4 regions of the Streptomyces sp. 5K101 genome follow, and region 1 is predicted to be linked to each of the others. Evidence: riboswitches for the same ligand, from Rfam matches in the RefSeq annotation. Region 1 holds a riboswitch; each other region holds the start of a gene.
What was found. Region 1 has a riboswitch for cobalamin ahead of ACLB9X_RS04535 (energy-coupling factor ABC transporter permease). Riboswitches for the same ligand answer to the same signal wherever they lie in the genome.
Positions count from the first base shown of each region.

Region 1 (3,678 bases):
AGCGCAGGGCGAGGTCCACGTCATGCGTCGCCATGACCACCGTCGTACCGTTCGCGGCCAGCGTGCCCAGCACCTCCAGCAGCCGCTCCTGCCCGTGCGGATCGAGCCCCGCCGTCGGCTCGTCCAGGATGAGCACGCGCGGCCGCATCGCCACCGCGCCCGCGATAGCCGCCCGTTTGCGCTGCCCGTACGACAGGAGATGCGTCGGCCGGTCCCGCAGGGCCACGATGTCCATCGCCGCCAGCGCCTCGTCGACCCGGGCGCGTACCTGCTCCTCCGGCAGCCCAAGGTTCATCGGGCCGAACGACACGTCCTGTTCGACCGACGCGGCGAACAACTGGTCGTCCGGGTCCTGCACCACCAGCTGCACGCTCGTCCGCAGCCGGGTCAGCCCGGCCCGGTCGTACGTCACCGGCTCGCCGTCCAGCCGGACATGGCCCGTCACCGGGCGCAGTCCGCCGCTCAACAGCCGCAGCAGGGTGGTCTTTCCGCTGCCGTTGCGCCCGAGCAGGGCTGTGGAGCGGCCCTCCGGGAGCGCGAGGCCGACCCCGCTCAGCACGGCGGGTCCGTCCTCGTACGCGAATCCGGCGTCGATGAGCTCAACGATCACAGGACGAACCTTTCCAGCAGGACGGTGAGCAGCACGATGCCGGCCAGCAGCGCGGCCACGGCGGCGAGGAACGGGCGGGAAACGGACGTACGCGGCACGAGGACCCGCAGCGTGCCGTCGTAACCGCGTCCGGCGAGCCCCGCCTGCAGCCGGCCGGCCCGGTCGAAGGCACGGACGAACGCGGTCGCCCCCAGCCCCGCCAGCGAACGCCACGCCGCCGCCCGGCTCGTGTGGCCGAGACGGGCCGCCTGCGCCTGACGGACCCGGCTCAGCGCGTCCAGCAGCAGGAAACTGATCCGGTACATCACCAGCGCCACGTCCACCACCGCCGGGGGCACGCCCGCCCGCACCAGCCGGGGCAGGACGTCCGACACCGGCGTGGTGAACGCGAACAGCAGCACACCGAGCGACGCCGCCGAGGTCCGCAGCAGCAACGCCGCGGCGTGTTCGGGACCGTCCGGCGCGAACGTCACCGGCCCGGCGGCGCCGCCCACGGCGAACAGCAGCGGCAGCGCTCCGGTGACACAGAACCCGAGGGGGATGCGGAAGGCCCGCCACAGCTGCCGGGGCCCGACCCCGGCCGGGCCCAGCAGGACGGCGAGGGAGGCGGCCGCCACGAGAACGGCGCCGGGCCAGGGCGGCAGGCACACGGCTGTCACCGTCAGACCCAGCCCGAGCACGGCCTTCTCACAGGGATGGCGGCGGCGCCAGCGACTGCTGTGCGCCGCCGCGTCGATCGGCAGCATCGGCGGCTACGGCAGCTTCGCGGCCGGGGCGTCCCCGCCGTCGGACGCGGCTCCGGGCGCTTGGTCGGCACCCTCTTCCTGGCGGGCGCCGGACCGCGCCGCCGCCCGCTCCTCACCCTGCCTGCGTCCTCTGCGCAGGCCGAAGTAGTACGCCAGCACCCCCGCGCCGAGCGCGGCCTGCAGTGAGAACAGAGCCGACTCGATCTCGCCCGACGGCGGCTCGTACAGCGGGGAGAACCACGGCTCGTAGTCCGGCTCCAGTTCCGTGATCGCCGTCTCCGCCTCGCCGTCGGCACCGGTGAACGGCTCCTCCTTGTGGTCGCCGAGCCCCAGCACGAGCGGCAGGACGGCCAGCGCCGCGACGGCCAGCAACAGCAGCGTGTTGATCCTCGCGTGACGGCTCATCGGGCCACGGCCTCCTTCTTCGCTCCCGGGACCAGGACGCCGAGACGAGCCAGGTCGCCCTTGCTGGACTGGCTCAGCAGCCGCATCACCAGCACGGTGAGCAGCCCCTCGCTCACCGCGAGCGGGATCTGGGTGAACGCGAAGATGCCGCCGAACTTGGCGAGCGCCCCCGCGACTCCGCTGCTCGGGTCGGGGAAGGCCAGCGCGAGCTGCACGCTGGTGACGCAGTACGTCGACAGGTCGGCGACGAACGCGCCGAAGAACACGGCGACCATCAGCGGGACGCCCGACCGCCGCAGCAGCCGGTAGACCCCGTACCCGGCCCATGGACCGACGACCGCCATGGAGAACACGTTGGCGCCGAGCGTGGTGAGGCCGCCGTGCGCCAGCAACAGGGCCTGGAACAGCAGGGTGATCGTGCCGAGCACCGCCATGACCGGCGGCCGGAACAGAATCGCGCCCAGCCCGGTGCCGGTCGGGTGCGAGCAGCTGCCCGTCACCGACGGGATCTTCAGGGCGGACAGCACGAACGTGAAGGCACCGGAGGCGCCGAGCAGCAGGGTGGACTCGGGGTGGTCCTTGACCTCGCGGGTCAGGGCGCGGACACCGTGGACGACGAACGGGGCGGCCGCGACGCTCCAGGCGGCGGCGTGCAACGGGGGCAGATACCCCTCGGCTATATGCATGGTCGGGAGACCCTCTCCAGCACCTCGTGGATGGACAACGCGCCCTGGCCGGTCTCCTGGCTGACGGGTCATGCCGCCCGTGACTCCGCCTTCCCAGGTACCGCGGTCTCCCGCGGTGGCCCAGTGACTTCCCCTGCGGGGGTGGAGCCGGACTTCCCGATCACAGTGGCGAGGGCCGCACCGGTACCGCACCGGTTTCCCGAACACCAAGGCTCCGTGACAGTAGTGCGCCGACCAGCGACATCACAAGCCGCGCACGGGTGCACCGGCCCGCGGCCGGGTGAGCCGTTCGCCACACCCGGCCGCACGCGCCCCACCCGTCACTCCTTGCGGTACCCGTACGCCTCCGAGGCCGCCGCCTCCACCGCGTCCAGGTCGGCCCCGGCGGAGGCGGTCACCACCGCGGCCACCGCGCCCTCCAGGAACGGGGCGTCCACGAGCCGGGTGCCGCGGGGGAGTTCGCCGCCCTCGGCGAGGAGGGCCTTCACGGTGAGCACGGCGCTGCCCAGGTCGACCAGCACGGCCACGCCCGCGCCGCGGTCCACCTCCGCCGCCGCGGCCGCGATGAGCTCGGAACTGGTGCCGAGGCCGCCGTCCGGCGTGCCGCCCGCCGCGGCGACCGGCGCGAGCTCCCCACCGCCCGCGAGCCCGCCTGCGAGCGCGGCGACCGAGCGCGCCACGTCCGCGCTGTGCGACACCAGCACGATCCCGACCCGCTTGCCCGCCTCGCTCATCCGGCCGCCTCCGCCGTCTCGGCGAGCGCGGCCACGAGCAGCGCCGACGACGTCGCCCCCGGGTCCTGGTGCCCGATGCTGCGTTCACCCAGATAGCTGGCCCGGCCCTTGCGCGCCTGCAACGGCACCGTCGCCAGCGCCCCCTGCTCGGCCGCCTCGCGGGCCGCGGCGAACGAGTCCGTGCTGTTGCCGAGCGCCGCCACCGCGGGCTCCAGGGCGTCCAGCATCGTCTTGTCGCCCGCCTTCGCCCCGCCCAGCTGCGCCACGGCCGCCACGCCCGCCCGCAGCGCCTCGGCCAGCTGCCCCGCGCTCACCTCGGCGTCGTCGCCGAGGGACTTGCCGGCCCGCCGCAGCAGTGTCCCGTACAGCGGTCCGGAGGCCCCGCCGACCGTCGAGATCAACTGCCGTCCCGCCAGCACCAGTACGGCTCCAGGCGCGGCCGGCGGCTCCTTGTCCAGGGCCGCGACGACCGCCGCGAACCCGCGCTGGAGATTGCT
Region 1 covers NZ_JBKFFO010000002.1:329,546-333,223, reverse strand. The annotation lists gene ACLB9X_RS04550 (energy-coupling factor ABC transporter ATP-binding protein) at 1-610, opposite strand, end outside; gene cbiQ (cobalt ECF transporter T component CbiQ) at 607-1,356, opposite strand; gene ACLB9X_RS04540 (energy-coupling factor ABC transporter substrate-binding protein) at 1,363-1,761, opposite strand; gene ACLB9X_RS04535 (energy-coupling factor ABC transporter permease) at 1,758-2,447, opposite strand; cobalamin riboswitch at 2,476-2,673, opposite strand; gene ACLB9X_RS04530 (PTS-dependent dihydroxyacetone kinase phosphotransferase subunit DhaM) at 2,768-3,181, opposite strand; gene dhaL (dihydroxyacetone kinase subunit DhaL) at 3,178-3,678, opposite strand, start outside.

Region 2 (3,678 bases), on a different contig from region 1:
ATCCTCGTCTACCCGCTGATCTTCACCTTCCTGCCCCGCCTGTGGTCCGTGTCGCACAAGCACGGGTACGTGACGACCTCGGACTTCGTCCGCGGGCGCTTCGGCTCCAAGGGTCTGTCCCTGGCGGTCGCGTTCACCGGTCTTCTCGCCACGATGCCGTACATCGCGCTCCAGTTGGTCGGCATCCAGGCCGTGCTCGACGTCATGGGCGTCGGCGGCGGCGAGAACACCAACTGGTTCATCAAGGACCTGCCGCTGCTGATCGCCTTCGGTGTGCTCGCGGCCTACACGTACTCCTCCGGACTGCGCGCGCCGGCGCTGATCGCCTTCGTCAAGGACACGCTGATCTACCTCGTCATCGCGGTGGCGATCATCTACATCCCGATCAAGCTCGGCGGCTTCGACGCGATCTTCTCCGCCGCAGGCGAGAAGTTCTCGCAGATCAACCCGGCCACGGACAAGCCCGTCGGCGCCCTGGTGCCCGGCGAGATGGGCCACTGGGGCTACGCCACCCTGGCACTGGGCTCGGCGCTCGCGCTCTTCATGTACCCGCACTCCATCACGGCGACGCTGTCCTCGCGCAGCCGTGAGGTGATCCGCCGCAACACCACGATCCTGCCGTTGTACTCGCTGATGCTGGGCATGCTGGCCCTGCTCGGCTTCATGGCCATCGCGGCGGGCGTGAAGGTCGCCAACGGTCAGCTGGCCATCCCGCAGCTGTTCGAGAACATGTTCCCGGACTGGTTCGCGGGCGTCGCCTTCGCCGCGATCGGCATCGGCGCGCTGGTCCCCGCGGCCATCATGTCCATCGCCGCGGCCAACCTGTTCACCCGGAACATCTACAAGGACTTCCTCAAGCCCGACGCGACCCCGGAGCAGGAGACCAAGGTCTCCAAGCTGGTCTCGCTGCTGGTGAAGGTCGGCGCCCTGGTCTTCGTCCTCACCATGGACAAGACCGTGGCGATCAACTTCCAGCTGCTGGGCGGCATCTGGATCCTGCAGACGTTCCCGGCCCTGGTGGGCGGCCTGTTCACCCGCTGGTTCCACCGCTGGGCGCTCATCGCCGGCTGGGCGGTCGGCATGCTCTACGGCACGGTCGCCGCGTACGGCGTGGCGAGCCCGACGCAGAAGCACTTCGGCGGTTCGTCGGCCGAGATCCCCGGCATCGGCGAGATCGGCTACATCGGCCTCACCGCGTTCGTGCTGAACGTCGTCGTCACCGTGGTGCTCACCTTCGTCCTGAAGGCGGCCAAGGCCCCCGACGGCGTCGACGAGACGAGCCCGTCCGACTACACGGCGGACGCGGGCGACCCGGGCGTCACGGTGGAACTCCCGCCGGCCACGGCGGGTGCGCCCGGCGGACACTGACGGATCGCGTACGCAAGGGCCGTCGCATTCCCCTCGAGGGAAATGCGACGGCCCTTCGTCGTGCCCTGGTGCACACTGCCGGGCATGGACATCACCATCAGGCGGATCGAACCCGAGGAGTACGGGGCGCTGGGCGAGCTGACCGCACAGGCGTATCTGCGCGGCGGAATGCTCGACTTCGGCGAGGCGGACCCGTATCTGGACGTGCTGCGGGACGTCGCGGGACGCGCCGCGCACACGGAGGTGACGGAGGTGTACGTCGCCGTGGACGGGCGGGGCACCGTCCTCGGCGGGGTGGCCCTCGTTCCCGCCGGCGGCCCGTTACGCCGACCTCGCGGGTCCGGGCGAGGCCGAATTCCGGACGCTGGCCGTGGCCGAGGGGGCCCGTGGGCGCGGGGTGGGCGAGGCGCTGGTGCGGACCTGCATCGACCGGGCCCGGGCGGTGCCCGGGTGCGTGCGCGTGGTGCTCTCGACGCAGTCGATGATGCACGCGGCACACCGGATATATGTCCGGCTGGGCTTCGTACGCACCTCCGCGCGGGACTGGGCGCCGGTCGAGAACGTTCCCCTGTGGACGTACGCCCTGGAGCTCTGAGCCCGCAAGACACAACATGTGGGGGCATGCGCAGCACCCCGCCCCCACATGTATGCTCATCTGGCTGTCGCCGCAGGGGAATCCGGTGCGAATCCGGAACTGTCCCGCAACGGTGTGATCCGGTGCGCTGTGCCGTACCCGACAAGTCCGAGCACCTGCCGACGGTGCATCCGGCTCGACCGATCCGGGTGCCGAGACGTCCGGGCCTCGCGGTTGGGCCGGTGGACGCCAGGCATCGTGCTGCCCCTACGCGGGCCTGCCCTGCATGGCCCCGCCTTCCCCGCTGACGGCCCAGAGCCGAGCGAGGGAGAGCACCACATGACCATCGCGCCAGCCGATCCGGCCTCACAGACGGAGAGCGACGGCCCCGGGACCGCACTGCTGCGGACCCTGACCGACCTGACGGCCGATCTGCCCGACGCCGACCCCGGCCGGGTCGCCGCCGCCGCGCTGCGCGGGCGGCACGCCGGATCCGACGCGGCCGAGCTGCGCTCCCTCGCCACCGACGCCGCCGCCGGTCTGATCTCCGAGGACCCAACCTACTCCCGGCTCGCCGCCCGGCTCCTGAGCCGCACGATCGCGGACGAGGCCGCCGGCCAGGGCGCGCTGTCGTTCTCCGCCTCCGTCGCGGTCGGGCACCGCGAGGGTCTGATCGCCGACCGCACGGCCGCGTTCGTGGCGCTGCACGCGGCCCGGCTTGACGCGCTCGTCGATCCGGCCGCCGACGACCGCTTCGGCTATTTCGGTCTGCGCACGCTCTACAGCCGGTACCTGCTGCGGCACCCCATCAGCCGTCAGGTGGTCGAGACGCCGCAGCACTTCATGCTGCGCGTGGCCTGCGGCCTCGCCGGGAACGACGGCCTGCGTTCGGTGGACGAGGTCGCCGACCTGTTCGGCCTGATGAGCCGGCTCGAGTACCTCCCGTCCTCCCCCACGCTCTTCAACTCCGGCACCCGCCACCCCCAGATGTCGTCCTGCTACCTACTGGACTCGCCCCTCGACGAGCTCGACTCGATCTACGACCGCTACCACCAGGTCGCGCGCCTGTCCAAGCACGCGGGCGGCATCGGGCTCTCGTACTCGCGCATCCGCGCCCGCGGTTCGCTGATCCGCGGCACCAACGGGCACTCGAACGGCATCGTCCCGTTCCTGAAGACGCTCGACGCCTCGGTCGCCGCCGTGAACCAGGGCGGCCGGCGCAAGGGCGCCGCCGCGATCTACCTGGAGACATGGCACGCGGACATCGAGGAGTTCCTGGAGCTGCGCGACAACACCGGTGAGGACGCCCGGCGTACGCACAACCTCAACCTCGCGCACTGGATCCCCGACGAGTTCATGCGGCGCGTCGAGGCCGACGCGGACTGGTCGCTGTTCTCGCCGGCCGACGTGCCCGAGCTGGTCGACCTGTGGGGCGAGGACTTCGACGCCGCCTACCGCCGGGCCGAGGCCGCCGGCCTGGCCCGCAGGACCATCCCGGCGCGCGACCTGTACGGCCGCATGATGCGCACGCTCGCGCAGACCGGCAACGGCTGGATGACCTTCAAGGACGCCGCCAACCGCACCGCGAACCAGACCGCCGAGCCCGGCCACACGGTCCACTCCTCCAACCTGTGCACCGAGATCCTGGAGGTCACCGACGACGGCGAGACGGCCGTGTGCAACCTCGGCTCGGTGAACCTGGGGGCCTTCGTCGAGCAGGGAGCCGACGGCGGAGC
Region 2 covers NZ_JBKFFO010000007.1:218,335-222,012, forward strand. The annotation lists gene mctP (monocarboxylate uptake permease MctP) at 1-1,368, shown strand, start outside; partial or broken gene ACLB9X_RS16275 (GNAT family N-acetyltransferase) at 1,453-1,963, shown strand; cobalamin riboswitch at 2,008-2,141, shown strand; gene ACLB9X_RS16280 (ribonucleoside-diphosphate reductase subunit alpha) at 2,282-3,678, shown strand, end outside.
Region 2: another riboswitch for cobalamin. It lies ahead of ACLB9X_RS16280 (ribonucleoside-diphosphate reductase subunit alpha); the one in region 1 lies ahead of ACLB9X_RS04535 (energy-coupling factor ABC transporter permease).

Region 3 (3,678 bases), on a different contig from region 1:
GCCGCGCAGGGACACCCTCAGGCCGTCCTCCTCGTCGATCCCGAGCCCGTGCGCGTACGGCAGGACCCCGAACGTCCGCCGCCCGGTGAGCCCGCGCAGCATGTCGAGGCCGGGCTCCAGCAGCGTCACGTCACCCCGGAACTTGTTGACCAGGTAGCCGGCGACCAGTGCCTGGTCCTCGGGCGCGAGCAGGGCCGTCGTCCCGAAGAACTGCGCGAACACCCCGCCCCGGTCGATGTCCCCGACCACGACGACGGGCAGCCGCGCGGCCCGTGCGATGCCCAAGTTCACGATGTCCGTGCGCCGCAGGTTGATCTCGGCCGGACTGCCCGCCCCCTCGCAGATCACGGCGTCATACGTGCCCCGCAGTTCCTCCAGGCACGCCACGACCGGTTCGAACAGCTCGCGCTGCCGGTTCCCGTGGTAGCCCTTCGCGCTCATCTCGCCGACGGGCCTGCCCATCAGGACGACCTGGCTGGAGCGGTCGCCGCCGGGCTTGAGCAGCACCGGGTTCATCAACGCGGTCGGCTCCACACGGGCCGCCTGCGCCTGCATCGCCTGGGCCCGCCCGATCTCCGCGCCCTCGCGCGTCACGAACGAGTTCAGGGACATGTTCTGGCCCTTGAAGGGCGCGACCTTCACCCCGCGCCGTACCAGCCACCGGCAGATCCCGGCGGTGACGACGCTCTTGCCCGCGTCCGACGTGGTCCCCGCGACCAGCAGTCCGCCGCCGCTCATGTACGCCTCCCCCTCATGGCCCCCCAGGCCAGTCGCGCCCCCGCGCACGTCGCGAGCGTCAGCACGCCGATCCGCCGCGACAGCCGCACGGCCCGCCCGATGTCTCCGAACTCCACGGGCCGGCCGGCCCCGTTGAGCACCGGCCGGTGCTCGACGCGGCCCCCGTACGACAGGGTCCCGCCCAGCCGGACGCCGAGCGCCCCGGCGAACGACGCCTCCACCGGGCCCGCGTTGGGGCTCGGGTGCTTGGCCGCGTCGGCCCGCCAGGCGCGGACCGCGCCCCGCGGGTCGGGGCCCGCGACCGCGGCGAGTGCCGCGGTGAGCCGTGCGCCGGGCCAGCCCGCCACGTCGTCGAGGCGCGCCGAGGCCCAGCCGTAGCGCCGGTGGCGCGGCGACTTGTGGCCGACCATCGCGTCCAGCGTGTTCACGGCTCGGAAGCCGACCAGTCCGGGAACGCCCGCGACAGCGCCCCACACCAGCGCGCCGACGACGGCGTCCGACGTGTTCTCGGCGACCGACTCGACGACGGCGCGGGCGATCTGCTGCTCGTCCAGGGACTGCGGGTCGCGCCCGCACAGGTGGGGGAGCCGCGTGCGGGCCGCTTCTACGTCCCCCCTGCCCAGCGCATCGCCGACGAGGCGCGCCTCCCGGCCCAGCGTGGTGCCTCCGATCACGGCCCAGGTGGCGGCGGCGGTCAGGGCGACGGACGCGGCGGGGGAGCGGCGCACGGCACGGGACGCCAGCGCGCCCACGGCGACGGCGCCGCCGGCGCAGACGGCGGTGTGCAGGGCGCCCAGGCCCCGGTGGTCGCGCCACAGCAGCCGCTCGACGGCGCCCGCGGCACGCCCGAAGGCGGCGACGGGGTGCCCGCGGCGGGGGTCGCCGACGAGCCGGTCGACGACCAGGCCCGCGGTGGCGCCGTACACGAATACACGGTCGGCACGCATGGGATCAGTGATCCCGCAGGCGGGGTCCGACGGACAGCGCTGAACGGCAGCCGGGCATGCGACGAGTCCTCACTCAGGGTCCGCGCCCTGGTTCGACGTGACCGGCGGCGAGAGTTCCTGGCTCCCCGGGGTGATCCTCCCGGGTGACAGTGGCGGGACCGCGCCGGATTCGCACCGGACTTCCTCTTCTGCCGCCGTAGATGGCCCCGGCAGTCCACCACGCCCCGCGAACGCCCGTCAACTCACCCTTGACCTGCGGCGGGACAGTGTGCGAAGGCCCACACCCCACGCACGCCGGAGCCGGGCCGCAGGCACGCGGGGTGCCTCCGGCCCGGCTCCGGGCGGGTCGCCGTCGTCGGCGGACGGAAGGACTCGAAGGAGTCAGGTGACGATCAGGTAGATGCCGTACGCCACGGCCGCGGCGCACAGGGCGAAGCAGGCGTAGGCGCCGGTGCGGGCCATGGTGGCCGATCCGCCGTCGGCGGCCGCCGCCTCGTGCTTGGTCAGGCCCACGATGCCCAGGGTGAACAGGCCCACCAGGGCGACGGTGGCGATGAGGCTCACGCCGAACACGGAGCCGAGAGCTGCCCAGTCGATCTTCATGCTGTTGATTCCTTACACCGTGGCCGGACGGGCCGGCTCGGGCTCGGCCGGGGCCGGGATGGTGGTCTTGAGCTCGCCCGCGGGCGGCGGGGTGACGGCCGCGACGGCGGTGGTGACGACGCCGGCGGGCTCCACGTCCTCGGTGTCGTTGACGTTGGTGTGGTCGACGACCTGACGGCGGGAGACGAACCAGATCGCGGCGCAGGACGCGACGAGGAAGACGGCGACGGCCGGGACGCCCCAGTCACCCTGCTTGGTGACGAACTCCGAACCCGCGGCGACCAGACCGGCGGCCGGGAGGGTCAGACCCCAGGCGACGAACATCCGGGTCGCGGTGGACCAGCGGACCACGCCGCCCTTGCGGCCGAGACCCGCGCCCATCACCGCACCGGAGCACGAGTGGGTGGTCGACAGGGAGAAGCCGAGGTTGGAGGAGGCGAGGATGACGCTCGCCGCGCTGGTCTGGGCGGCGAAGCCCTGCTGCGGCTGGAGGTCGGTCAGGCCCTTGCCCATGGTGCGGATGATGCGCCAGCCGCCGAGGTAGGTGCCGAGGGCGATGGCCACACCGGCGGAGACGATGACCCACAGGGGAGGGTTGGAGCCGGGGGCGATGACGTTCCCGGCGACCAGGGCCAGGGTGATGATGCCCATCGTCTTCTGCGCGTCGTTGGTGCCGTGCGCGAGCGAGACAAGACCGGCGGAGGCGATCTGGCCGGCGCGGTAGCCCTTGGCGGTGGCCTTCGCGTCGGCGTTCCGGCCGATCTTGTACGTCAGCCGGGCGGCCAGGAACGCGGCGACACCGGCCACGAGCGGCGCGGCGACCGCGGGGATCAGGACCTTGGTGACGACGACGCCGCCGTTGACCGCGTCGAAACCGACGGACGCGACGGTGGCGCCGATGAGGCCGCCCATCAGGGCGTGCGAGGAGCTGGACGGCAGACCGATGAGCCAGGTCAGCAGGTTCCAGAGGATGGCGCCGACGAGCGCCGCGAAGATGACTTCAGGTGAGATGCCTGATTCGTCGACGAGGCCACTGGAGATCGTCTTCGCGACCTCCACGGACAGGAAAGCACCGACGAGATTCAGAACGGCGGACATGGCCACCGCGGTCTTGGGCTTCAGGGCGCCGGTCGAGATGGTCGTCGCCATCGCGTTGGCGGTGTCGTGGAAACCGTTCGTGAAATCGAACACGAGAGCTGTCACGATCACAATCGCGAGCAGCAGCGTGATGTGTTCCATTTACCCAGGCAATCTTTTGACGTCATTGACTGGCCGACCGTAGGCAACCTGGATGAACGGAAGATGAACAGAGACGGGCTCTGTGGTGTCCGTGACTAGGCACGCATCATTCCGCTTGGTCTTCTCGGGGCCTTTGACAGCACCGGGCACC
Region 3 covers NZ_JBKFFO010000001.1:51,326-55,003, reverse strand. The annotation lists gene ACLB9X_RS00295 (cobyric acid synthase) at 1-738, opposite strand, end outside; gene ACLB9X_RS00290 (cobalamin biosynthesis protein) at 735-1,685, opposite strand; cobalamin riboswitch at 1,777-1,911, opposite strand; gene ACLB9X_RS00285 (hypothetical protein) at 2,067-2,288, opposite strand; gene ACLB9X_RS00280 (inorganic phosphate transporter) at 2,301-3,527, opposite strand.
Region 3: another riboswitch for cobalamin. It lies ahead of ACLB9X_RS00290 (cobalamin biosynthesis protein); the one in region 1 lies ahead of ACLB9X_RS04535 (energy-coupling factor ABC transporter permease).

Region 4 (3,678 bases), on a different contig from region 1:
CACCGCGTCGCCCCAAAGGAACGCCAGCGAGATGCCCAGGATCTCCTCGTCTCTGCGAAGCACGAAGAGTCGGCTGTAGCTATCGGCCTCGGTCGCCAGGATCTTCAGATAGTGCGCTCGATCCGCCATGCTCGTACGGTCGCCGTATTTCTCCTGAAGCTTGGTGAAAAGCCGATTTGACTCTGCCAGTAGCTCACCGAGTCGGGCTGCGGAGACTGTATAGCCAGCCGCCTGAAATTCTTCCGTCTCGCGACGGGCTGAGGCGGACCGCTTCCTGCCGAGAGAGTGCAGATATCGAATATATCCGTCCCAGGAATCCCACTCGATGTCGATTTCACATTCGACGTCGCAGATGAACGGCCGCGGCGTTCCGGTCACTGCGGCCAGCTGACGAGCGCCCTCGCGATTCAGATAGAGAGCCGACGTGGCCGACAGCCCCCATCGCTTGCGCTGCTCTTCGGCGGCCCGCAGTAGATCCGCGATGATCTGGGACTCGGCTTCCGGTTCGGTACCCGCCACGGTCAGGAACTCGTTGCAGTAGGCAGCGCTCTGCCCGAGGACCAGGCTCGGCGACCAGTCTTTCTCGGCGAAGCCCCCAATGCCGCGCAGATAGGCACCAAAGGCGTCGTACGGCGCCAGGATGCCAGGCCGCTGCCGGTAGAGGGGAAGAAGCCCATCGAGCCGCCCCACGCCGTCCCTGTGCGTGACATATGCCATGTCCGGCGCTCGCAGAGTTTCGTATGCCCGCAGCCACGGCCCGCTGACGTAGAAGGAGCGGCCCTCCGTTAGTGGGGCCAGCTCGCTCTCGCTGATCTCGGAGAGGCTGTGTACAAGATCGATCCCGGTCATCTCAGGAACCTCACATGTGCAGAAGCAGCCTGTCAATCCGGGTCCCTGCGCCCTGACCAGGGTAGGGACTCTGGGCTATAACCCCCAGCAGGGCCAGGCAGGACCGCGAAGAAAGTCGAAGACGCGCTCCACGAGCGCAGCGGTCGTCGCTGAGGAAGAAACCCTCGACGAGGCCAAGCAGAACGCGGCAGGGGCCGTTCTGGAGCACTTCCCGCACCGTGCCGAGGGCGAGGGTGGCGAGAGTCCCGAAACGCTCTGGGGCGGCGACAACGGCGCCTGCGTCGCCGCGGCGTTCGAGGGAGACCTGCGAACCCGAGCCATCGAGAGCGCGACGTTCGAGCTGATCGCATGACCGCAGCAGCCACCAAGACGTTCACCGTCATCGGCCTGACCCTGGACGTCGACTGCACCGAGCTGCTCATCGTCGCCGTCCTGCCCGGCCCGGTCGCCGACCGGATTCAGCTGCTTGCCACCAGCGAAGACGACTTCACCCGCTGGGGAGAGGAGTTCGACGCCCTCGACCCCGACACGGCCGCAGCTCTCGCCTACGAGCACTGCCGCAGGTGGGGCGACGATTCCTAGTTGAGTGGTCAAGCGGCCAACGTGACGGGCGGTAGCGGGCTGTATGGCCGTCCGTCACGCAGAAGGGCCCAGAGGCCGTTGATCCTCCGGCGAGCGCGCCATGATGCAGGTCCGCCTCGCCCTCGCCGTCTCCTTCGCCGACCCCGTCCGGGCCGCCGACGAAGTCAGAGACATCGAGGCCGCCGGACTCCCCTTCCTCCACCGGTTCGTCGAACTGGCGACCGCCTTCCACCACGCCGTCCGCAGCGAACATCAAGACCTGACTGCCGCCATCGGCCGCCTGCTCACAGACGAGGACCGGATGCGCGTCCGTGGACAGCCCCAGGCTTTCAGGCGTCGGACGGGCCGATCCAGTCCAGCTTGTCTCAGTCCCGGCTGTTGAGGAAGCCGACCACGACCGCGAGCCACCAGCCGGCCTGCGACACTGCTGCCACTGCGGCACCACGGAGCAGCACCGGTTGCGAGGGGACTTCCTGGGCAAGGCGCGTGAGGTATCGCTGGAGTGCCGTCGCGCATATGCCGTTGAGGGCGATCACCAGCACCGCGGCAACTTTCAGGCGGGTCAGGGTGGAGCTCAGGTCAGGGTTCAGGAAGAGACCGGTAAGTACGAGGCCCGCCATGCCGACCCACACGGGGGCGTGCAGACTGTTCGTCAGCCGCAGTACGTCGCCGAGTGTGTGTTTTCCGGTGAGCCAGAGCAGGCCGAAGTAGTCGATCACCAAGACAGCGCCGAAACCGACCACGAGCGAGACCATGTGGCCGAACAAGGCCGCGGTATGGAGAGCCGCGTCGGCCCGGACGTGAGCGGACGCCCAGAGGCACGCCGCCCAGAGCGCCGTGGCGCCTACAGCTGCAAGCGTGTAGGCGGGCCAGTCGGCCGAGGTTGGGAGGGGGAAGGCTCTTGAGGGTGCCGACGGGCGGGCGCCCTCCGTGCGGGAGCCCAGTGCGGGGGTGACAGCGGACATGGCGAGATCACCGTGCTCTCTCCGGGGAAATCCGCCCCGGACCAATGGAGACGGCGATGGTGTGAGTCTCCTGACTCCCGGGTCGTCCCTTCCGCCGGCCTTCCGGCCCTGTGGGGCCGTGGCGTACGTCGGCGTTCGGTCACCGGTCACAGTGGCGGGACCGTGCCGGAATCACACCGGCTTCCTCGCTCACCATCGCGTTGGACGTCGGTCATTCTGTCAGCGACACCCATCCCGCACATGGCTTTGTGAGGACTGTCTCAGCCCCGCAGTTGCCGCTCCTAGAGAGCGGGGTGGTGGCGAGCGACCATGAGGGTGGTTTTGTTCATGAGTTCCGGCTCTGGCTCAACTTCTGTGGTGACGGTTTCTGCGGTGACGGTCCCGTTCGGCGCTGCTCGCCTGCCACACTGACCCCGCGCGCGTCGCGACAAGGGACGCCAAGGGGGAAGGAACTGATCGCGGGATGCCCCGATGGATAGTGCTGGCCGTACCTGTCTCCGGTGTCGCGGAGACAGACCGTGATGCGCGGACCGTTACGGAATTCGATGGCACCACGGAGGAGGCGGAAGCGGCTGTCCTGCAGGCGGCGAACGCATACGAGCGCAGCCTCCGAAAAGTGCGCCGCCGGGAGATCTTCAAGTGCTCCAGCCGGTGATACTTCGTTCGCAGCCAGGGGCGTCTGGCGACGTACGGCTTCCTGATCCAGCTTGCTGAACTCGTCCACGACTCCGACGCAAAGGCCATGGCCCAGCCGTTCGCCTGATGGCCCACCACAAGAGTTGAGCCAGAGCCTGAGTTCCGGGTTCTGGCACAGATCTTGGGGAGCGATCACGGATCGTGACGATGCACGAAGTGCCGATGTCAGCGGGCCCACGTACGTTTCGGTTGACCGCCCGGCCGGGCGGCGAGGAGGGGTGAGACATGAAGTGGGTCGGGGACGAGCGGTTGGCAGCCGGGCCTGAGGCCACCTGGTACTTGGAGACGGCTTTCACGCCCGGTGCTCACCTGGGGGCGGTGTATGACGATCCGACAACACCCGTCGTTGTGAGGAGCGTCGAGGAGGTGACGACCATTCGTGTGCCCAGCGGCCGTCTTGTGGTCGATGCGCCGTGGGACGACGACGACACCTGGAGATATGAGCGTGGGTTGCCGACGAGGCCCCCGCGGGAGCTGGCGGTGCGCATTCCCCCAGGCGTCTACCGAGTGGAGATCGCGTGGACAGCGGGCCCGTACGAGTTCTTCGGCGAGCACTTCGATGGCGTCGAGTGCGCGGCGACCCGGT
Region 4 covers NZ_JBKFFO010000032.1:10,049-13,726, forward strand. The annotation lists gene ACLB9X_RS32225 (GNAT family N-acetyltransferase) at 1-849, opposite strand, end outside; gene ACLB9X_RS32230 (hypothetical protein) at 866-1,201, shown strand; gene ACLB9X_RS32235 (hypothetical protein) at 1,198-1,431, shown strand; gene ACLB9X_RS32240 (hypothetical protein) at 1,532-1,813, shown strand; gene ACLB9X_RS32245 (hypothetical protein) at 1,797-2,186, opposite strand; cobalamin riboswitch at 2,439-2,621, opposite strand; gene ACLB9X_RS32250 (DUF4241 domain-containing protein) at 3,318-3,678, shown strand, end outside.
Region 4: another riboswitch for cobalamin. It lies ahead of ACLB9X_RS32245 (hypothetical protein); the one in region 1 lies ahead of ACLB9X_RS04535 (energy-coupling factor ABC transporter permease).